DNA from 3 places in the Paenibacillus sp. J22FR5 genome. Region 1 is predicted to be linked to each of the others. Evidence: riboswitches for the same ligand, from Rfam matches in the RefSeq annotation. Region 1 holds a riboswitch; each other region holds the start of a gene.
The links. Region 1 has a riboswitch for cyclic di-GMP ahead of AC58P7_RS07300 (putative motility protein). Riboswitches for the same ligand answer to the same signal wherever they lie in the genome.
Positions count from the first base shown of each region.

Region 2: it holds a riboswitch for cyclic di-GMP, as region 1 does, so the genes downstream of both, AC58P7_RS19990 (putative bifunctional diguanylate cyclase/phosphodiesterase) here and AC58P7_RS07300 (putative motility protein) in region 1, are expected to answer to the same signal.
Region 3: it holds a riboswitch for cyclic di-GMP, as region 1 does, so the genes downstream of both, AC58P7_RS20785 (PilZ domain-containing protein) here and AC58P7_RS07300 (putative motility protein) in region 1, are expected to answer to the same signal.

Region 1 covers NZ_JCAUAN010000003.1:230,914-238,530, reverse strand. The annotation lists tRNA gene AC58P7_RS07335 (tRNA-Met) at 1-32, opposite strand, end outside; gene AC58P7_RS07330 (hypothetical protein) at 122-286, opposite strand; gene AC58P7_RS07325 (dipeptidase) at 515-1,909, shown strand; gene AC58P7_RS07320 (GNAT family N-acetyltransferase) at 1,945-2,448, shown strand; gene AC58P7_RS07315 (RidA family protein) at 2,583-2,975, opposite strand; gene dapA (4-hydroxy-tetrahydrodipicolinate synthase) at 2,998-3,882, opposite strand; gene AC58P7_RS07305 (LysR family transcriptional regulator) at 3,995-4,870, shown strand; gene AC58P7_RS07300 (putative motility protein) at 4,917-5,117, opposite strand; cyclic di-GMP riboswitch class I at 5,138-5,224, opposite strand; gene pyrE (orotate phosphoribosyltransferase) at 5,309-5,950, opposite strand; gene pyrF (orotidine-5'-phosphate decarboxylase) at 5,998-6,687, opposite strand; gene carB (carbamoyl-phosphate synthase large subunit) at 6,742-7,617, opposite strand, start outside.
Region 2 covers NZ_JCAUAN010000016.1:90,948-98,564, forward strand. The annotation lists gene AC58P7_RS19980 (alkaline phosphatase family protein) at 1-1,411, opposite strand, end outside; gene AC58P7_RS19985 (lysylphosphatidylglycerol synthase transmembrane domain-containing protein) at 1,413-2,381, opposite strand; cyclic di-GMP riboswitch class I at 2,776-2,867, shown strand; gene AC58P7_RS19990 (putative bifunctional diguanylate cyclase/phosphodiesterase) at 2,938-4,749, shown strand; gene AC58P7_RS19995 (spore germination protein) at 4,887-6,227, shown strand; gene AC58P7_RS20000 (hypothetical protein) at 6,230-7,339, shown strand; gene AC58P7_RS20005 (Ger(x)C family spore germination protein) at 7,336-7,617, shown strand, end outside.
Region 3 covers NZ_JCAUAN010000017.1:122,472-130,088, reverse strand. The annotation lists gene AC58P7_RS20810 (MFS transporter) at 1-136, opposite strand, end outside; tRNA gene AC58P7_RS20805 (tRNA-Arg) at 238-311, opposite strand; gene AC58P7_RS20800 (DUF1648 domain-containing protein) at 472-969, shown strand; gene AC58P7_RS20795 (DUF1697 domain-containing protein) at 984-1,520, shown strand; gene tadA (tRNA adenosine(34) deaminase TadA) at 1,547-1,984, opposite strand; cyclic di-GMP riboswitch class I at 2,262-2,348, shown strand; gene AC58P7_RS20785 (PilZ domain-containing protein) at 2,461-3,195, shown strand; gene ychF (redox-regulated ATPase YchF) at 3,274-4,374, shown strand; gene prfA (peptide chain release factor 1) at 4,408-5,472, shown strand; gene prmC (peptide chain release factor N(5)-glutamine methyltransferase) at 5,472-6,365, shown strand; gene spoIIR (stage II sporulation protein R) at 6,499-7,296, shown strand; gene AC58P7_RS20760 (L-threonylcarbamoyladenylate synthase) at 7,577-7,617, shown strand, end outside.

The DNA of each region.
Region 1 (7,617 bases):
CCCGACGAGCTACCGAGCTGCTCCACCCCGCGTCATGTATGCCGCTCAACAGCGACAAAACTAAATATACACTAACGGCGCAGGCTTAGTCAAGCGTTAATTTTTTGCTTTTTGTTTGCAATTACGTATTATATCTCACACCAAATCGACCCTTTTTGGACTTATATACCTCAACTTCTTGCGGGCATTCATACCCATAGATCCACCAATCTTCTTCCATTCTTTTGGCTAAACAGCCTGCTTGAAACTTCGAATCATACAACTTCGCCCAATAAATCCAGTTCATATGCATCACTCCATTATATTCAGATCGTTACTTCTAGCTTATCCATAAATAGGCTCTCTTATTAGCACTTGCCATCCTTGCTTACCTGTTTTAAGGTACGAGCCATCACGTTATTGACCAAATGACAAATAAAATGTGACGGTTTTCTTGAATAGCAGGAATTTTCCTGCTTTTGGGGAAGTTAATGGATGTAGACTAATTGGCTGTAGGAAAAAGGAGATAACGTGCATGATTGAAACGATTACAAGCTACTTACAAAAGCATAGAGAAGAACACATAGAGGAGCTCATGGAATTCCTGCGAATTCCAAGCATTAGTGCGGTTGCACAGCACCAACCGGATATATTGCGATGCGCGGAATGGACAGCTCAATCTTTGAAGCGAGCAGGTCTCGAAAATATCGAAATCATGCCAACGAACGGGCATCCCGTGGTTTATGCAGACTGGTTGCATGCGCCAGGCAAACCGACGGTTCTGATTTATGGTCATTATGATGTTCAACCCGCTGAACCTTTAGAGTTGTGGGAAACGCCACCTTTTGAGCCCATAATCCGTGATAATAAGCTTTTTGGCCGTGGCAGTACAGATGATAAAGGCCAACTGCTGCTCTATGTGAAGGTAATTGAAGCTTTTCTTCAAACACAAGGGACGCTACCAGTAAACGTAAAATTCTGCATCGAAGGTGAAGAGGAAATTGCGAGTAAGAACCTCCCTGCTTTTGTCGAAGTTCACTCCGCTAAATTACAAGCCGATTCCATCGTCTTATCCGACACGCAAATGCATGGTCCTGGCAAACCAGCGCTTATGTACGGACTCCGCGGTTTAGCCGGTTTCGAAATCACCATAGATGGAGCTAATAGTGATCTGCACTCGGGACTTTTCGGTGGAGCGGTGCATAACCCGATTCATGCCTTGTCAAAACTACTTAGCTCCTTCCATGACGAGAACGGTCGTGTCGCCGTAGAAGGTTTCTATGATCGTGTTATTGCACTTTCAGACAAAGAGCGCGAAGCATTTAAGCAAGTGGAGCCCGATGAGAACGAGGTTCGCTCGAATCTAGACGTGTCGGCTTTCTACGGTGAGAAAGGTTTCTCCTTCTATGAGCAAACGACTTCCCGGCCTACACTCGAAATCACGTCAGTTAGTGGCGGCTTCCAAGGCGAGGGAATCAAACCAATCATTCCAAATCGTGCTACAGCTAAAATCGCATGTCGACTAGTCGCTGCGCAAGTGCCTGAGGAAATCATGGATTTGGTTGAAGCTTATATTCATGCACAGTCTCTTCCTGGGGTGAAGATTACGCTTGAACGCCAGCTGCGTGGCAACCCTTTTATTACACCGATCGATGAACCCGTTATGGTTGCTGCTGCAGAAGCTTTTCAAGAAACGTTCGGTGAATGGCCGGTATACACGCGCAGTGGCGGGTCGATTCCAATTGTTGAGGTATTAGGTCGCGTATTGGACGCATCTGTCGTATTGATGGGCTTTGGATTGCCCGGAGAGAACCTTCATGCGCCGAATGAACATTTCCATTTGATGAATTGGGATAATGGAACAGAGACGATCAGCCGATACTGGTTGAAGCTTGCTGCCATGTCCGAAAATGCAACAGAATCAACCTAATTTGAATCCAATCAATTTTTAGAGGAGTAACGTCAATGGGGAAGCACTTACATATCCGCGATGCACAACTAGAGGATTTAGCCGAAATCGTACGCATCTACAACTCTACTGTCGCAGGTCGCATGGTCACGGCAGATACGGAACCGGTAACAATAGCCAGCCGTGAGTGCTGGTTTCATGAGCACTCTGCTGATTTCCGTCCCCTATGGGTTCTTGAAAATGAGAGCGGTATTAGTGGATGGTTGAGCTTTCAGTCCTTCTATGGGCGTCCTGCCTACAACGCAACCGCCGAAGTCAGTATTTACGTCGATGAAGCCTATCGTGGCCAAGGGTTCGGACGGTTCTTGATGGAACATGCCCTTGAAGTAAGTCCCCAACTTGGGCTGAAGTCGCTGTTAGGCTTTATATTCGGCCACAATGAGCCGAGTCTACAGCTTTTCCGCAAATTCGGCTTTATGAATTGGGCTCATTTACCGGGAGTAGCCGAGTTAGATGGTATTGAGCGAGATTTGATTATTTTGGGCAAACGTATAGGTTAACTCCAGCTAACACCCGTTAGGTTTCGAAACATGACAAAAGCGCTACTCCTCTCAAACAAGCGAGTTCGACCTCGCGAGCTTAGGGATGTAGCGCTTTTTTTTGATCATGCAGATAAAATTGCGAAAATCTATAGTTATATCCTGCGAGACCAAACAGCCTCTACCTCTATCTCAATCAACAATTGCGGATCGATCAGCGCCTTCACTTCAACCATCGTCGAGACAGGCTGTACATCTCGAAAATACTCCCCATGCGCCCGACCGAACTCTTCCCACAACGAAATATCGGTCACGAACATTCGAGTTCGAATCACATCTGACAGCTGTGCACCAAGCTCTTGAAGCGCCGCTTCAATCGTTTGGAGAATAAACCGAGCTTGCTCATAAGCATTGCCCACACCAATAACCTTGCCATCCTTCATAGCAGTTGTCCCGGCAACCTCAACTCGGTCCCCTACGCGAATCGCTCGGCAATAACCAACCACAGGTTCCCAAGGGGAACCCGTAAATACCCTCGTTCGATTCATTTCCTCCAACAACTCCTTGCTTTTATAAATAAGCAGCTAATTGCGCTTGTAAGTTCTCCGATATCGGTAAAAGCGGCAGCCGTAATGCTCCCGAAGCAATGACGCCTTGTTGGTGCAGCAACCATTTAATTGGAGCCGGATTAGGCTCTTGGAAAAGCAGACGAATCAACGGTAGCAACTCCTCGAATTCGTTCCTGCTTTGCTCATGCGACCCTACTGCAAAATTACGTATAAACGCAACAAAACGCTCCGTCTCCACATTCGCTGAAGCACTCATCACCCCTGTTGCCCCTGACTGAAGTGTTGCATAGAGCAATGTATCTTCACCGCAAAGGACAGGCTTAGAGCCTAAGAGAGTTAATTCCGTGACCAGCCCTGTGTTGGGTGTGCTGTCTTTCATGCCAATAACGCCGTCGATCTCGAGTATGGTACGCACCGTATCTAACTCTAATGTCACACCAGTACGATGCGGTACATCATATAGAATGACGGGCACACCAACGCGCGCTACCCGGCGGAAATGTTCAATAATCCCCTGCTGACTAGGCCGATTGTAGTAAGGAACCACAACGAGCGCAGCTTCTGCTCCAAGTTTGCCTGCTTCTTCTGTTTTTCTAACCGTAGATAACGTATCGTTTGTTCCTGTCCCCACAATGAGCGGTACTTCGGTATGCGCTGCGTCACGTGCCGCTTGTGCGGTAGCGAACAAGACGCCCAGCTCGTCTTTCGTAATGGTTGGCGATTCTCCTGTTGTCCCATTGACAACTAATCCATCTATTTCATCTTGAAACAAGTTATAAGCCTGATTGTAAAAGGATGCCGCGTCCACTTCAAACTCTTCATCAAAAGGAGTGATGATTGGTACATAAATCCCCTGTAGGTCTTTTTCTCTTAGCAAAATAACCATCTCCCTGCCTCATTTGTTTGTACATTTACTTTAGCATGGAACTCTGTATCATAGTTAGCTATAATAAATGATAGAACTCATCAAAAATTTTGATATTAAAGTGAGGCCATACATGGATCTGACTTATTTCCGAACCTTTCGAGAGGTTGCACGCAGGAAAAGCTTCACACGTGCAGCAGAAGAATTGGGCTATGCACAATCAAGTATTACGATGCAAATTCAGAAACTGGAACGTGAATATGGTGTTCCGCTATTCGAGCGATATGGTCGACAACTGCGCCTTACACCACCTGGAGAAAGCTTGTTAGTTCTGACTCTGCAAATGCTGGAGCTCTATGATCAATCCAAAGAAATGATCGCAAGCCAAGTAAGCGGTACGTTGACTATTGGTACGATCAATTCGCTGGCAGCGTATTATTTGCCGCCTTTTCTCCATGAACTGAAACAGCTTTATCCCGAACTAAGTATCCAGCTTTTCCCTGACAGCGAAACATCAATTCTCACCAAGGTAAAAGAAGGGGACTATGATATCGGTCTTTTACTAGATCAGTATCCAGCGGATCCCTCTCTCAGCTGTACAACTGTCAGAGAAGAACAACTCGTGCTCATTGCTCCATTGGAACACCCATTAGCTCAGCAAACGCAAATTCAGCTCTCCGACCTTGGGAATACGGAATTCATCGTCACCGAAGAGGGGTGCATCTACCGAGCAAAGTTTGAACGGTTACTCAAGGACAATGCTGTCGCCCTGCAAATCGGCTTCGAATTAGGCAATGTAGAAACGATTAAACACTGTGTCATGAGCGGCCTGGGGCTCGCCTTACTGCCACGTATCACCGTAGCTAGTGAGCTGGATATGGGCAAGCTCATAGAGCTGCCATTTAAGCATTCGCAGCTTACCATGGACTTACAATTAGTGCTTCATCCGAAAAAATGGATGTCCCAGCCCCTGCAAGCGTTCATTCAAATGTTAACAAAGCAACCATAGACGAAAAAAGAAGCTCACCTTTGCGAAAAGGTAGAGCTTCTTCTTATTAGACGCGAATGTCAAGATTAGCACCTACGTGTGGGGCCGCTGGAGCGGTAACCTGCGCTTGGCTTTTCGCGAAATCTTGTATTAATGTAGTCGTTAGGCTTACTTGCGTGTCGTTCGTTTTACTTAACAACTGAATGCCTATAGCTTGCTTCAACCCATCACCACTATTAATAGCAGTAAGCATACTATTGATGTTCACGTTATTTCCTCCTCTATGCGTTCGGTAGCTGGCAAGCGTCCGGCCGAAGCCGATTAGCCCCTATAGCTTTGCGTCTGTCGCTTTCGCGTCATTTGCCATTTCGCTGCTGGCAGGATACAACCAAGCACATTTCTAGTATAGAGGCATCCTACATATTTCGTCAATTTTCATCTTTATTTATCTTTAAACGTTTATACCCCGTATGCGGAAGGATTGACTCTCCATGAACGTAGTAGTTCCATATCGGATTCCTGAATCTTCCCTTTTTCCAATGCAACTTCAAGCAAGATTGAATAGTTAGAAAGTGTGTGTAGGGGCATGTCAGCCGCCGCGAATGCATCCGTTGCTTTATCCAATTGATAAGAGAAAATCGCAAGTACGCCTAGCGCAACAGCTCCCGCATCTTTAACGGCAACTGCCGCTTTCAGTGAGCTGCCTCCAGTGGAAATCAGATCTTCGATCACGATGACCTTCTGACCTGGCTTCACGGAACCTTCGATCAGGTTCTCTTTACCGTGGCCTTTCGCTTTATCGCGGATGTAGATCATCGGAAGACCAAGCTTCTGAGCAACCCAAGCTGCATGGGGAATCCCAGCTGTAGCTGTTCCAGCAACAACCTCAGCTTCAGGGAATTTCTCTTTGATCAATGCGACGAACCCATCGGCAATTGCTTCGCGAATGGCTGGGTGAGACATTGTCAAACGATTATCACAATAAATCGGAGATTTAAGTCCGGATGTCCATGTAAAAGGCTGCTGTGGACGAAGCGCCACTGCTTCTATATCTAATAACGACGCGGCAATATGCTCCGCGATTGTTTCGAGCTTACTCATATGCTCACCGTTCCTTTCATTTTCACATCGAAAAGCTCCTGCAAAACCTACACGATTGAATCAATAATCGCTTCAATCGCAGCTCTCGGGTCCGCTGCGCCTGTGATCGGACGTCCGATCACGACGTAGTCCGTCCCTTGCGCGAATGCCTCAGCCGGCGTCATGATGCGCGACTGGTCACCCACGTCGGCCCCCGCGGGGCGGATGCCTGGCGTCACGGTGACGAAGCCGTCACCGCACGCCGCCTTAATCGCTGTCACCTCAAGCGGTGACGCGACAACCCCTTGAAGCCCCGCAGCATGCGCCAATCGAGCGTAACGGATGACAGCCTGCTCGGTCGTACCGACGAGGCCGATCTCGTCATTGAGCACCTGCTGCGAGGTGCTGGTTAATTGCGTCACGCCGATCACAATCGGGCGTGCTGCTCCTAATGCTAGCCCCTTGTCGACACCCTCCAAGGCGGCTTCCATCATGTGCTTACCTCCAGCTGCATGCACATTGAACACATCAACCCCAAGGCGCGTCACGCTCTCCGCGCCGCCCTTGACCGTGTTCGGAATGTCATGCATCTTCACATCGAGGAAAACCTTATAGCCGCGATCCTTCAGACTCGCGACAAAGGTAGGACCTGCAGCATAAAACAGCTGCATTCCTACCTTTACATAACAGGGGATGCCTTCGAGCTGCTTAAGCAGCCCTTCAGCACCTTCTGCGTTCGCGTAATCTAAGGCAACCATAATGCGTCCAGTAACATCTGTGCGTGTTAATGTACTCAAGCTTGGCACCATCCCTTAGACATGAATTGGCATTGCACGTGAGGAGAAGTTAATTGCTTCAAGCATATTCACTAGCGCTCTAACCGTATCGAGGGATGTCATACACACGACACCGTTCTCTACCGCTTCACGACGAATGCGGAAGCCGTCACGCTCAGGCGTTTTACCCTTAGTCAATGTATTAACCACGAACTGAGCATCACCGCTGCGGATGAGGTCAAGAATGTTCGGTGAGCCTTCGCTAAGCTTGTTAACTGTCGTTACAGGAAGACCAGCTTGTTCGATCGCTATCGCTGTTCCGCCAGTTGCAATGATTTTGTAGCCTAGGCGATAGAAGCCTTTCAAGATTTCAATCGCTTCTTCTTTATCTTTATCCGCTACAGTAACCACGACGGATCCTGCTGCTGGAATTTTCATGCCTGCACCAATCAAGCCTTTGTATAATGCTTTTGCGAAATTGATGTCGCGTCCCATTACCTCACCCGTGGACTTCATTTCAGGTCCGAGTGTTGTATCTACACGGCGAAGTTTCGCGAAGGAGAATACCGGCACTTTGACGGATACGTATTTATCTTCTGGCCATAAGCCACCTTGGTACCCCATGTCTGCAAGTGTTTGACCCATGATAACACGTGTTGCCACGTTCGCCATCGGGATGTTGGTCACTTTGCTTAAGAATGGTACGGTTCTGGAAGAACGCGGGTTAACCTCGATCACATACACTTGATCGTTATGAATAACGAACTGGATGTTCACGAGACCAACTACATTCAGCTCTAAGCCAATTTTCGTCGTAATTTCGATAATTTGTTGCTTGATCTCCTCGGAGATCGATTGCGGCGGATATACGGCGATCGAGTCACCGGAGTGAACCCCAGCGCGCTCAACGTG
Region 2 (7,617 bases), on a different contig from region 1:
TCGGGAAGGGTGCTCCCAGCAGGTAAGCCAGCGTCGGCGCCATGGATACAAGTGAATGCTTCTCATCAATGCGGTGACCCGCTTCGATGGTGGGACCGTGAAGGAAGAATGGCACGTAACGCTCGCCTTCGTCGAGATGTCCATGTCCGCCAATGCCGTCTGCCTGCCCGTGATCAGCACAGATGATCAGCGTCGTATTCGCCATCATGCCGCGCTCTTCCAGCCAGCCAACGAACTCTTTAATTAATTGATCCGCTTCTGCAATCTTCTGCGTGTAATCGTCATAGAGAACCCCTCGGCTGTGACCCGTTTGGTCAACCCCAATCAATTGGGCAACAAGTAAGTCCGGATTTTGTTCCGTCATAATCTTCTTAGCCCGTTCCATAATGTTACGATCCGCAACATCGTTGTGCATAACGGCCGTCACACTCTCTACATCGTCTCCCATGGAATCGATTAAGTGAGCAATGCCAAGCAAACGCCCTTTTTTCCCCACTTTACGCAGTGAATCAAAAATACTCTCAACCCGAATACCGAGCCTCCAAACCATATTGGAGCGAATGCCGTGCTCGCGTGGATAGGTACCCGTAAACATGGAGGAGAAGCAGACCACCGTACGAGCCGGATACACGGTCTCCATTTGCGCATATTCGGTGCCTTCTGCTCGCAGTTTCTTCATAAAGGGTGCATCAGCTTCCTCAAAACGCTCTTTGCGCATGCCATCTACAACGATGACGATGACCTTGTGGTTCAAAGCCTCTCCGCCGGCTTGTACAGCGCTTGAATCACGTGTATAGGTAGGAATTTCAACCGGCTTCCAGTCGAATAAGTAGCGGTGAAGAATGAAAGCGTAAATCATCAAGCTTCCTGCAAAAAGCAGCCCCGTGCCCACATCAGCAGAAACACCTGCCTCAAACTGACGGTAATAATGAGTCCATACGAACAGCAGCAGCAAAAACTTGGGCATCTGCTCCTGCGCGTTGCCGCTGGTCGAGTCACTGTTCTTCAAGACAAGCTTCCAGAATCGTGTGAAATTCCACCATGTCGTACCAATTCGCAAATGATAGTAAAACGTGCCCCAGAAATAAATCGTAAAAAAGAAAAATAACCCTATTGCCAGCAAATAGAGAGAGAAATCGTTCCGTTCCCATATCAGAAGTGCAGCAATAAGCGGCATCCATAAATAATTGCGTAAAAACAGCGGGAAATCGAAGTAATAATACAGCATAAATAGAGGAAGCGTAACGAGCAGGCCTAAACCAGCCGCCATCCAAAAGCTAGGATCGGACCATACGCCGATATGGTAAAGTAAAAACACACCGACAACGAAGATGGGTGTAAATGGTTTTCCCTCGTTCAACAGGTTCCAGCAGCGAGCTGCAACGATTTCAAAGGATGAAGCTTTTTTCATATTAATCTTCCTTCCGCACTTTGCTATGTGATGGTGACTTGGTTTGACCCGTAACTCGGCTAATCCAGGTTTTCATTTCTCGCCAATGTAAAGGCATCCGCAGTAGGGAGTAGCCGCCTAACGAATAGGCAAAAAGAAATTTGAACGTATGCGACAACAGCGCCGCCCTATACGCATCTTTCCCATCTACACCCAGTAAGACGAGCGAACCGCTCATGGTACTTTCATAGGTGCCGATGCCCCCAGGTGTAATATGAAAGATTTGTCCTGCAATCGTCATACTATTGGCCCATACGAGTGAAATACTCCCCTGTTGCAATCCAATTATTTGGACAACAGCCAAGATAACACCCGCTTCCAACACCCAACTTAGCGTAATGAAGCCCAGGATGACGAGCCCTTTGCCCGAAAGCATTTTCAGCTGGAAATAGGATGAGTGTTTGACGACAAATGGGATTCTTCGAATCACAGGCAAATAATGAGCGGTCGCGAGAAACACGATGCCGCAAGCCAGCAGAGTCACCCAAATCCATGAAGATGGCAAACCCATGCGGACAATGCCGATGCCCCCAATACCTGCAAGCACCAGCATATCGAGCAGACGCATAACCGCTACGGAATGAAGTGCGTCCTCCCATGACTTCCCGCCATACTTCATGAATAAGCCAGTACGAACACCATCTCCCACCTTGACCGGCAACACATGGTTCACGAGCAAGCTGTAGCTAATGGCATGAAAATAGACCGCGAATTTCACATCTTGTCCCGCATAGATTCGCCAGCCTGCCGTTTTGAGAAGAAAGGAAGTCAGGTAGACGATAATCATGAAAATCAGCCACTTCGGTTGATGGAAAAGCAGCCCTACATCGCGGAGCCATTCCTTCGAATCAAACCATTGCCATGTTAAAACAATCGAACAAACGACCAGAAGGATCGCTATCAAACGAACAATTTGTTTCTTTTTTAACATATCTGTTGTGCCCTCTTTGGGTTAAATCAAGCTTATTTTGAGAATGAGAATCATGGTCAGTATAGGGGGTTTATACCGTTACGTCAATCTTAGATTTACAGGAGTAGTGGAGTGGTACTCAGTCGTCATGCTTTAGGATGGATGAAGCTGCTGTTTGGGTTGGAACTGGACGCAGAAAGATGCTTGCGATTCGAAATAAAAAATCCAACGTCCATGGAGGTTCTAATTCATGAATTGTTTTTACCTATAAAGTAAAAAAATGGTTGGACTTAATCTTTCTTTATTGAATTCGACAAAAGACCATATTTATCGCTATATACAGGTAATTTTTCACTACTCTATAATGGTTAAATAGTAGCGGATTAAATGGGTACAGAGGTACAGTTGAAGACCAAATCGAAAAGGGCAAATCATCGGAAACGATGAGACGCAAAGCCATGGCCTAACGCATTCCAAATGGAATGCTACGGTTGACAGGTTGCCGAGTATCAAAGGGATGATCCTTTTATTCGGGATGATCCTTTTTTCTATTGTAGGAGAACATAGGGAGGCATTCATGCAACATTCGCTAATGGATCGTTACCATTTCGCTCTCGGCCTGTTTTCGTTCATCATTATGCTGCTTGCCATCATTTTCGCAATCCGTTTTATCAACTCTCTCTCTGCGGAGCGACGATTGGCTGAGCAGATTTCTCTCAAAGCTTCTATTTTAGAATCAACGATTGATTGCATCTTCATGTTTAAATCTCAGGGCTGGATCATAGAATTCAATCCTGCGGCAGAATCCATATTCGGATATACGCGCAAAGAAGCGCTTAAGCTTACGCTATTCAATCTCCTCTTTCCTTTCGATCAAGATGGACGAGATGCTGCTAACCTATATCACCTGTTAAGCCAGCAGGCTGATTCCATTATTGGCAGACGTATGGAAATCATGGCCTACCGCTCGAACAGAAGCAAATTTCCGGCAGAACTTATCATAACGGATATGGTTTATAGGGGGAAAACGATTTATACCGCCTATCTGAGGGACTTAACCGAGAAAAGGAAATCGGAAGAACTCATACATCAGTTAGCTTACTTCGATCATTTGACCGGATTGCCTAATCGCAATCAATTCAATGAACTTTTCCAACGTGCTTTACATCGCGCACAGCAACATCATGAGACCGTAGGCGTTATGTTTCTGGATATTTATCGTTTCAAATGGATCAATGATTCCTTCGGTCATCAGGTTGGCGATCAGATTTTGCAGCAATTTTCCGCTATCATTTCGAGTCATTTGCCTGATAATAGCTCGGCTTTCCGACTGAGCGGGGATGAATTTGTCATCCTGATGCCTCTTGGGAATGGAGATACGATTACGAAACAGGCTAAGAACATCATCACGTTGTTGGAAAAACCTTTGCGTATTGATGGAAAAGATATTTATGTGTCTACGAATATTGGCATTTCGATATATCCCTATGATGGAGAGTTGCCAGCGCTTTTACTCAAACATGCAGATCAAGCCATGTATGCAGCCAAGGAGCAAGGGCGAAACAATTACTATTTGTTCAATCAAGATATGAAAACGAAATATGCCCAACGCATTGTATTTGAACAATATTTGCGAGAATCGATAGAAAATAATGAACTCTCCCTTGTGTATCAGCCCATATTTGATATCCAAACGGGTGATCTTAGAGGGATCGAAGCGTTACTCCGCTGGGAGAGTAAACAGTTAGGAAACATACCGCCTGAGGTGTTTATCCCCATAGCCGAAGAATCCCATCAAATCGAAGCCATCGGCGAATGGGTAATGCGAACGGCCACCAAACAGATGAAAAAATGGCATGATACGGGGCTGCAAGGCGTGACTATTTCTGTTAATGTATCCCCTGTTCAATTTCATCAAGAAACATTTGTCCAGTCGTTGATTGACATTTTACATGAAAATGACCTTGAGCCGCAGTACGTGGAACTCGAAATTACAGAGAGCATGGAAATGAATCGGTTCTGCATGATTGAGAAGCTGCATGCTTTGCATCATCAGGGATTCCGAATCGCGATTGATGATTTCGGGACAGGATACTCGTCCATCAATTATTTGCATAAATTCCCCATTCGTACACTGAAAATCGATAAAACCTTCGTCCAAAGCCTGTCTAACTCGCCATCGAATAATTCCTTCCTAATTGCTATTATTGCTGTGGCACGCAGTTTGCAGCTAGACATTATTGCAGAGGGAGTAGAAACGAGAGCACAATTTGATTTTCTTAAAAGCCATGGATGTGATCAGGTACAGGGTTACTTATTGGCTGCCCCTTTATCTGCCGATCAGTTTGAACGTAATTATGTGATCCGATTGCGTGCTGCCGGCAGTTAGTGATTCCCGGATAGATTCCCATTGGCTTTCCGATCATCCAATCGTCCTTTCAGGCATACAACAATGGGTTGTATGCTTTTTCCCCATTCAGGGCACGCTAAGCCACATGGTAATGTAAGGGAATTGGGGGGATTGGCATGATCGAACAAATCCGTGCTGAGTTGAACAATCCAGCTGACCTTTTCTATGACACCCTAGACAATGGCTATATGCAAATGGAAGTCATCTACTTCCCTTCTCTCTGCGATCTAGCTTTAATCAAGAATGGCTTAACGGTTCCTTACTCCTATTGCTTCAATCCGGAAGAATTCGATCGCATGCTTCACACCAACCCCGCCTTCGGAAAAGCCGATCAATCTATGCATTGGTCCAGTTTGTTGCTTAAAGGCACCGTCCTCTTACAAATAGAAGATCAAGTATACCGATACGACGTCCAAAGGAAATTTCAAGACAAACCCGATGAAGTTCAGGTAGAGGTAGCGATACAGGGGCCTCAAACAGCCCTTACCGAAGATCTGGATTTAAACATAAGCCTCATTCGCGTGCGCTATAACGCGCCTTCCCTTTGCGTTGAAAATCATATGATTGGCCAAATTTCGAACACACGAGTTTCCGTTCTTTATGACAAGAATCTTGTCAATGAAGATGTACTTGGACTATTAAACGAGCGGATTTCCAACATACAAATAAAAATCCTCCAAGCTTCTGGTCAGCTATTGCAGTCGCTATCAGGATGGAGGCATCGTTTTTTTCCCATCATCCTCCAAACAGAGAGGCCGGACCGGATCGCAGCCATGCTTGAAAGGGGAAAAGTCACCCTGCTTCAGGATGGAAGTCGCTTCGGGCTCGTGCTGCCCGTTCGGTTATTCGATTTCCTACACGCAATGGACGATGATTATGAATCGTATTGGATGAGCAAATGTCTCTTGATTCTGAGATATTTAGCCATGTTTTTAACCATTACACTACCTGCTCTTTATATTGCGATTGTCTCTTATAATCCTGAAGTGCTTCGCGTTCAATTGACACTTTCGATCGCAGGAAGCCGTGTCGTCGTTCCCTATCCGTCCTTTATCGAAGTCTTCATCATGTTATTCATGATTGAAGCCTTGAACGAGGCAAGTCTAAGGCTGCCACGCTATATTGGCTCGACGGCAACAACGGTTGGGGGCCTAATCCTGGGTCAAGCGATCCAACAAGCTGGATTAGTCAGCAGCATTATGATTATCGTGACCTCCGTTGTTGCGATTTCCAATTTCGTTATCCCGAATAACGGCTTCGGCTACTCGGTTCGCTTCGCTAAGTACATCTTTGTGATAGCTGCCATTTTCTTTGGGTTGCTTGGTGTCGTCGTTCTAGGCTTCATCTTAATTAGCTATTGGTGCAGTCTTAGAAGCTTTGGTCAACCCTATTTGGCTTTATACATCCCCAAACTTGAAGCGAAAGCACACCACAACTTTAAAAAGGGGGCCAAATAATCATGTCGCGATATACCTACTATCATGTGCTCTATGTCGGCATGATTAATATCATGATGTTTGTCCCCTCTTTGCTGATCCGAGATCGGTTTAATGGAGCCGTCTCGGGCATGCTTGTTGCGATGGTTATTGGCACCATCCTCTCGCTCGGAACCATGGCTTGCTTTGAGCGGTTTCCAGGACTCGGCTTCCCAGAGATATGTGATCGTTATACACCCCGATGGTTCACCCAAACCAACATCTTATTTGCTGCGCTATGCCTTTGGTTACCAGCTGGCATTATCGTTATTTACGCTTACTCCGAGACGGTCCGTATGTTCTTTTACCCAGACATCAACCCCTATCTGAATCTGTTTCTCATGGCAACCGCGGCAGTATGGGCATGCAGTCGATCTACCCGTTCTGTCCAATTCATTCATGAAATCATGGTGATCCTCAGCTCTCCCTTGCTCATTTTGTTTATCATGAAAGCCATTTTCAATGAAAATATTAACTGGGATGCCATTCGTTACGTGGCTGGCTATGTCAATAAGCCTCCGTCTTTCATTACGGTCGCTGCCTCTACCTTTTTATTCTCTGGCTATCTCAGCCTCCTTATTTTCAATCGGCTGTATACGGTTGGTTTTAAATTTCATTTTCGCTGGATTGTCCCGTTATTCGGTATATTATTCTTAACGATTACTTTTTTTGTACCTATTGGTTTTCATGGTACGGTTGGGGTTGAAGATTACGTTTACCTATGGAGTATGACAGCTGATTCCATGATGACGGAATATGGATTTATTAACCGCGTTTTGTTCGTCTTTCTGCTCCTCTTCACAGGGTTATCGCTTTTGTTCGTCATGAATACATGGCACACGACGATCATGCTGCTCCGGTACTCGATTAATGGCTCGGTCGCTGTTGAAGAAGACCCGGTCCCAGGGATTAACTTATGGCTAGGGTTAGCCCTCGGTGCCCTTTCCTTCCTATTCATGCGATTCGTCAATTTGGATCGAAGTCAGCTATTCTCCGAAATCTGGTTAGTGCTTCGATTCTTTGTGGAAATTTATTTCCTATTCCTCATGCTCTATTTCGTATGGAAGCAAAAAAAGGAACATGTAAACTTATGAAACGATTTCTCACATGTCTACTTGTCTTCATCTGCTGTGCTTTAGTTGGAGGATGCAGCTTTAAAGACATTGACAAGCGATTCTTCGTCGTCGCCATGGGGATAGACTGGACAGGGAAGGAAGATAAACCGTATCTCGTCACACTGCGGCTTGCCATCCCCGCCTCCAAGTTGGGAGAAGGATTGGCACAAAGCCAGATCGAATACCAAGAAGCCAAGAGCATCGCGGAAGCAGTTAGAAATCTCAAAGCACATGTTGATAAAGAGCTTGATTTCGGG
Region 3 (7,617 bases), on a different contig from region 1:
CTAATTGGTGGCTTCCTCCGAGGAACTCCACGTAAGGCGCCATGATCGGAACGCTTGTGTACATCGACATCCAGAAAAGCATGGTGACCGCGCAAAAGAGCGGGATGCGATAGGATGAAATAGAGCGAGTTGTCATCGGAGTGAGGACTCCTTTCGATTATGAATCCATAACAAAGAAAGGGATTGCCAACTTGAGTTGAAATCCCTTTTTACGTGTGTATGTCAGCTGTAATTATACGCGCCCGATACGATTCGAACGTACGACCTACAGTTTAGGAAACTGTTGCTCTATCCTGCTGAGCTACGGGCGCATAGTATCGTCATTCTAACACGAGATGTTTTAGAGGTGCAACCATTTTAGACAATGACCAAGAAGAAGGTTTCCTTCAAGCAAGGAATGTAGATAGTGAATAAAGAATAGTATAACCATTCACCACAAGCCATTTTAAACCGATAGAAAGAAGGTGTGACATGGAGCAACGTCCTGTGATTCAACTTTCCAAATCCAAAACAGAATCAGTTCTCGATGCAATCTCTCTCTTGATGATCGTTAGTATGATTGCTTATGTTGCTTACGAATGGCACGATATGCCAGAGCGAATTCCGATGCATTTTAACGGTAAGGGTGACATCGATGGTTGGGGTAACAAAATGAGTCTGATTATATCACCACTCCTTAGTGTTATTATCTATTCGGGCTTAACACTCCTCAGCAAAGTGCCCCATGTATTTAATTATCCGTCCAAGATTACGCTTGAAAATGCGCATAGACAATACCAGAATGGCCGTTTATTTATCAACAGTCTGAAGACGGTAATTATCATTCTGTTTGCATTTATCGAATGGACCAGTATCCGAATTGCGAAAGATAGCACTGTTGATTTGAACGTATGGATCTTAGGCTTCATCCTGCTGGTTATGATAAGCACGATTATTTTCTTCGTCGTTCGTTCGTTTAAATTAAAGTAAGGGAGGATACCGAAATGACGGTTTATGTTGGTTTTCTGCGTGGGATTAATGTAGGAGGTAAGAACAAGATCAAGATGGCCGATTTGAAAAAGACGTTGGAGGCCGCAGGACTTGCACATGTTCAGACATATTTGCAAAGCGGTAATGTGCTGTTCGCTTCAGAGGAGGCAGGGGAGACGCTAAGACAGCTCATCGAAAAAGCAATCAGCGAAGCTGTTGGCGTGGCGCCAACGGTTATTTTACGTACAGCCGAGGAACTCGCACAAATCGTTAACGAGTGCCCCTATGACGTGGATGCTTTGTCTGAAGGGGAGAGCATTCAAATCTCCGTGCTAACGGAAGAAGCCCCGCAGGAATTCAGCGACATCTTAGCCAAAGGCCAAAACGAAGTGGATGAATTTCAGATACGGGACCGCACCATTTATTTTCTGTTCCGGCAAAGTGTGTTGGATTCTAAGTTAGCTAGCAACATTCAGAAACTCGGGGATCAAACGACAACCCGTAATTGGAATACGATGAGTAAGCTCGTAGAGCTAGCAGGGGCATTATAGCCGGAAAGCCGCTCTAAACTCTAGACCTAAGCTTTTCCCCGTAACTTCCGGAAAAACTGCGTTAACATCGTGGAACACTCCTCTTGCAAAACGCCGCTAACCACATCGACACGGTGATTGAACCGGTCCTCCTGCAGTAAGTTCATCAACGTTCCCGCACAGCCTGCTTTCGGATCCACGGTACCGTAAATCACCTGCGGAATGCGGGCTTGCACGATTGCACCAGCACACATCGGACAAGGCTCCAACGTCACGTAGAGTTGGCAGTCCAAAAGGCGCCAAGCCTGCAAATGCTCACTCGCTTGTTTAATCGCAATCATCTCCGCATGCGCGAGAGGATCCAGGGTTGTTTCACGTAAATTATAGCCGCGGCCTATGATTTGACCTTGATGGACGACGATCGCACCGATCGGTACTTCACGGATGGCTTCGGCTTTAAGAGCCTCTCCAATCGCTTCTCTCATCCAGGGAATATGTTCATCCACAGAGGGGACACCTCGCAATAATAGTTTATCCACATGTGCATAAAAATCCGAACAAATATTCGTTGTTAACAAGCTGTGGATAACAATGTGGATAACTTATAAACCTGTGGATATTCATTCCACTACACATTCATACAATAAAAATAGGGCTCATGCAAGGATTTTAGTTGAAAGAAGTACCTGGGCTACGTATAATGGTTATAACAGTGGGTCTTTTAGACCATATACGATGAACGAATATAAATTTCATAGCAGGGTTAGACAAAGGCAAACTTGCTGAAAAGCAAGGACGCAAAGCTGAGGGTCTACGGTTCTAATGAACTATGGCAGCCTGGTTACCGACAATCGATGCTTTTATTGATTAAGGTGATAGGCTGCTCCTGAATGGGGGGCAGTCTATTTTGTGCAGAAATGCGCTGGGGAATCCATCATTACTGGGAGAGGTGCAGGTGAGCATGGCAATGAAGCAAGATGCTTTGAAGCGGTATGGGAGTAAAGAAGGATACGATGCGGAAGTATTGATCGATTGCCGAGCAGTTCTAGCCAAGGATGATTTCGTGTCAACAGGTATTCTTACCTATGCGCAAGGAGACATTATGGAGATCGAGCTGCCGGAATATGATGTTTTTCAGCTTGGAGATAAAGCGAAAATGACGTTATACACCAAATCGGGTCTATTCGTTTTTCATACGACCGTCGTAGCCAGAGAGCCTGGTTCCCTCATTGTGATCAATCCGCCTGAGAATCGGAAGAAGTTTTCGGAGAAACGGGAGTTTCCACGGGTGAACGTGAAGAACTTAGGTCAGATTTCAGGGTTTCAGAATAAAACACAAAAAGCGCAGCATCAACTTGAAAATCCCATCGAAATTTCCATCAAGAATATTTCAATAAACGGACTTGGTTTTAGCATCAATGATAATTCCATGATAGATGCCATTCTTCATAAAAAGTGTCTACTTCAAGTCCAGCTGGATCTAGGCTTCGAGATGCCGTGTATGTTGGAAATTATAAGGAAAGAAAAGCTGGAGGACAGCTACTATTATGGCGCCAGCTTCGAAAGCGTTCCTGCGGAACAAAGCAATGCGCTGCGCGGTTTTATTTTGCGTAATCAGATCGAAACGTACTTCGTGCAGAAGCGGGATGATGAGTTCAAAATAGCAATGGAAAAAAAGTCTGCGGCGAATCGATAGCTTGCAGGCTTTTTTTTGCCCTCCAAGTACTATATAATAAGAAGGATGATTTTCGAAAATTAAGGAGTTGTAACGACAATGGCTTTGAAAGCAGGTATCGTCGGTCTACCGAACGTAGGAAAATCGACATTGTTTAATGCAATTACACAGGCGGGGGCAGAATCTGCGAATTATCCGTTCTGTACGATCGATCCGAATGTTGGGGTAGTAGAAGTACCAGACGAGAGATTGCAGAAGCTGGTAGAAATCGTTGTGCCTAAGAGCATCGTGCCGACGGCCTTCGAATTCGTTGACATTGCGGGTTTGGTTAAGGGTGCGAGCAAAGGCGAGGGCCTTGGAAATAAATTTCTTGCACACATCCGTGAAGTCGATGCGATTGTGCATGTTGTACGTTGTTTTGAGGATGATAATATTACTCACGTTTCTGGGAAAGTCGATCCGATTGGTGACATCGAGACGATTAATCTTGAATTGATTTTGGCAGACATTGAGTCGGTTGATAAAAAGATCGAGCGTTCACGCAAAAACCTCAAAGGCGGCGACAAGAAAGTGGTAGCTGAGGTTGAGTGTTTGGAACGAATCAAAGAAGCCTTATATAATGATATGCCAGCACGCAGCTTGGATTTGACAGAAGATGAGCGTCTTCTAGTTCGCGATCTTCATTTGCTAACGATGAAGCCAGTGCTCTACGCGGCAAACGTGAGTGAAGATGAAGTTGCAACTGCGGACGACAATGCATACGTTAAAATTGTGAAGGAATTCGCTGAAAAAGAAAACAACGAAGTCGTTTCCATTAGCGCAAAGGTTGAATCCGAAATTGCTGAGCTGGAAGACGAAGAAAAAGCCATGTTCCTGGAAGAGTTGGGACTTCAAGAGTCCGGCTTGAATAGATTGATCAAAGCAGCGTATAGAAAACTTGGCTTGTACACGTATTTCACAGCTGGTGTTCAAGAAGTTAGAGCATGGACGATCCGCAAAGGAACGAAGGCTCCACAAGCGGCTGGCGTGATTCATACGGATTTCGAACGTGGATTTATTCGTGCAGAAGTGGTTTCTTATGCAGATTTGACGGCTGCCGGATCGATGGCTGGTGCCAAAGAAAAAGGCCAAGTACGTCTCGAAGGTAAAGAGTACGTAGTTAATGACGGCGACGTAATGCATTTCCGTTTCAATGTTTAATTGTTGATAAAAATAAGAAAGGAGTGATCCCCTATGTTGGATCGACTTCAGTCCATTGTGGACCGCTATGAAAAACTAAGCGAGTTATTGTGTGACCCGGATGTAACGAGTGATACGAAGAAACTAAGAGAGTATTCCAAAGAGCAATCCGATCTTCAGGAAGCTTACGATGCTTATAATGAATATAAGAGTGTGAGCGAGCAGCTTGCTGATGCGAAAGTGATGCAGAACGAGAAGCTGGATGATGAGATGCGTGAAATGGTCAAAATGGAGATTGAGGAGCTAAGCGAGCAATCCGCTAAACTCGAAGAACATCTCCGCATCCTGATGATGCCGAAAGACCCTAACGATGACAAGAACGTGATCGTGGAAATTCGCGGAGCGGCAGGCGGCGATGAAGCTGCGCTGTTCGCAGGCGATCTCTACCGGATGTATACGCGTTATGCGGATAGTCAAGGATGGAGAACGGAGATTTTGGACGCATCCGTGAATGATTTGGGCGGATTCAAAGAAATTATCTTCATGATTACGGGTAAAGGTGCATATAGCAAGCTCAAGTTTGAGAGCGGAGCGCACCGTGTTCAACGTATTCCAGTAACGGAATCCGGTGGACGGATCCACACCTCCACGTCTACGGTTGTTGTTATGCCGGAAGCAGAAGATGTAGAAATCGTGATCCACGATGCGGATATTCGCGTAGATACATTCTGTTCCAGTGGAGCGGGTGGTCAGTCCGTTAATACAACGAAATCCGCTGTGCGTGTAACACACGTACCAACGGGTATCGTGGCAACTTGTCAGGATGGTAAATCGCAAAACTCCAACAAAGAATCAGCGCTTCGCGTACTTCGTACGCGGATTTCAGATAAATTGCGTGAAGAAGAAGAAGCGAAATATGCAGGCGAGCGTAAAACCAAAGTCGGAACGGGCGACCGTTCAGAGCGTATTCGTACTTATAACTTCCCGCAAAGCCGGATTACCGATCACCGTATCGGCTTGACGTTACACCGTTTAGAAACAGTTCTTAACGGCGATATGGCGGAAATTGTGTCAGCGTTAACGATTGCTGCACAATCCGATGCCTTAGAGGCGATGTAATGACGACGAACCAGATGACTGTAAGAGAAGCCTTTGTGAAGGCTTCTTCTTTTTTAGGGGAGCAAGGCGTGGCGGAGGCTTCGGCTTGCACGGAACTATTGCTGCAGCACCTGCTCGGCGGCTGCACGCGCACAGAGCTCCTGTTCCGCTGGTGGCAGGAACAGATGCCCGAAGAGCTGGTAGCCACGTGGCACCAGCTGATTGCACGGAAGGCCGAGGGTGAGCCGGTGCAGTACATCACCGGCGAGCAGGATTTCTTCGGCCTTTCTTTTGCTGTGAGCCCGGCCGTGCTGATCCCGCGGCCGGAGACCGAGCTGCTCGTGGAGGCGTTGCTCCACGAGGGCTCGCGTCTGTTCCCGCAAGAGGCTCCGCTGCTTGCGGATGTGGGCACCGGGAGCGGCATCATCCCGGTGGCGATCGCGCACGCGCGCCCTGCGTGGCGCGTGGCGGCGAGCGACATCTCCGCGGCAGCGCTGGAGATGGCAAGAGTGAACGCGCAGCGCCACGACGTGGCTGCGCGAATCTCATGGCTCGAGGGCGACCTCCTCGAGCCTTATATCAAGCGCGGGCTCGCGCCGGATATCCTGGTGTCGAACCCACCATATATCCCGGATGGCGACCTGCCGGCGCTAATGCCCGAGGTGCGGCTATTCGAGCCGCACACTGCTCTGTTCGGCGGTGTCCTCGGACTCGACCTGTACCGCCGTATGATCTCGCAGCTGCACCGGCTGCCGCGAATCCCGACCGTGGTCGGGTTCGAGGTGGGCATCGGGCAGGCGGAGGCTGTTGCGGCGATGCTGCGCGTCGTCGCGGACTGGACGGAGATCCGCTTCGTGCAGGATCTCCAGGGGATCGATCGCCATGTGATCGCGATCCGCTCTTCCGAGCAATAGCCGATTGTTTGTCACAGATCGGCTACTTCTCTACCAACTCTATCATTTTACAAAAAATAATAGATTCATAGGTTTAGCCCCGCCTAATCTTGCCCATACTGGCTAGTAGAAGACGGGAAAGGGGCTACTCTCCATGGTTAAGAGAACAGAGCGCCAATCATTTAAGAGCTTATCATTCATTGCTTTTGCACTTATTCTAATGATTATGTGTTGGGAATCCAATCGTACGAACGCGGCGGTTATTTCGCCTACTATACCAGAAGAGTCTATTCGTTTGCGTATTCTAGCAAATTCGGATTCTGCGCAGGACCAAGCACTGAAACGCGAGGTTCGCGATGCGATTATTGCTCGTATGCAAGAGTGGGTCGTAGGACCGCATTCCTTGGACGAGGCAAGAGCCGTCGTGACCGCGCATTTGCCTGAATTTGATGAGCTCGTTGGAGAAATGATTGAGTCCCGTGGCTACAACTATCCGCATACAGTTGAGCTTGGTGTGGTGCCTTTTCCAACCAAAATGTACGGAAATGACGTCTACCCAGCAGGGGATTACGAAGCTTTGCGTGTTGTGATTGGCTCTGGTGAAGGCCAGAATTGGTGGTGTGTGCTGTTTCCACCGTTGTGCTTTGTAGATTCCGTATCCGGCGAAGCGGTTGCTTCGGCTGCAGTCGTGGCCAAAACAACGGATGAGAACGGCAAGGAAAAGAAGCCAACCAAGGAAGCTAAGGTTAAAGCCAGTGAATCGCCGTCTGCCAAAAAGAAAGACGAAGATGCTAGTAAAGATAAACCAGCTTCTACGGAGAAAATTGCAAAGAACGACAAAGATGCTAAAGTTCAAGAACTGGCAGTAGCTTCTGAAGAAGAGCCAGCTCAACCAAAAGTGAAGTTCTTCATCTGGGAAATGTTTAAGGCAATCTTTTCGTGGTTTAGCTAGTGGCTGCGACAAGGCGTCGAAAAGGAACGTAGATGCGCTAATTTGGTGAAAATGGATGTTTATTGCGATAAGGGGAACGAGGGTGCGCTAGTTCTCCGATTTTCATGTATATGGGGCGTTTTTCGGGCAAATAAGATACCAACGTTCCCTTTCCATGTTCTTTTCGCCCGTTTACCCGAAAATAGGGCATCCTCGTTCCCTTTCCTCGTAAATAGCCTTTAGGATAGTCCTATTCTTATCTCTCGGTTAAAAAACAAATTTAATTTCATATAAAGTAAGGATGAGAGTGATCGTGACAACGTACTGGAACGTGGAACAAGG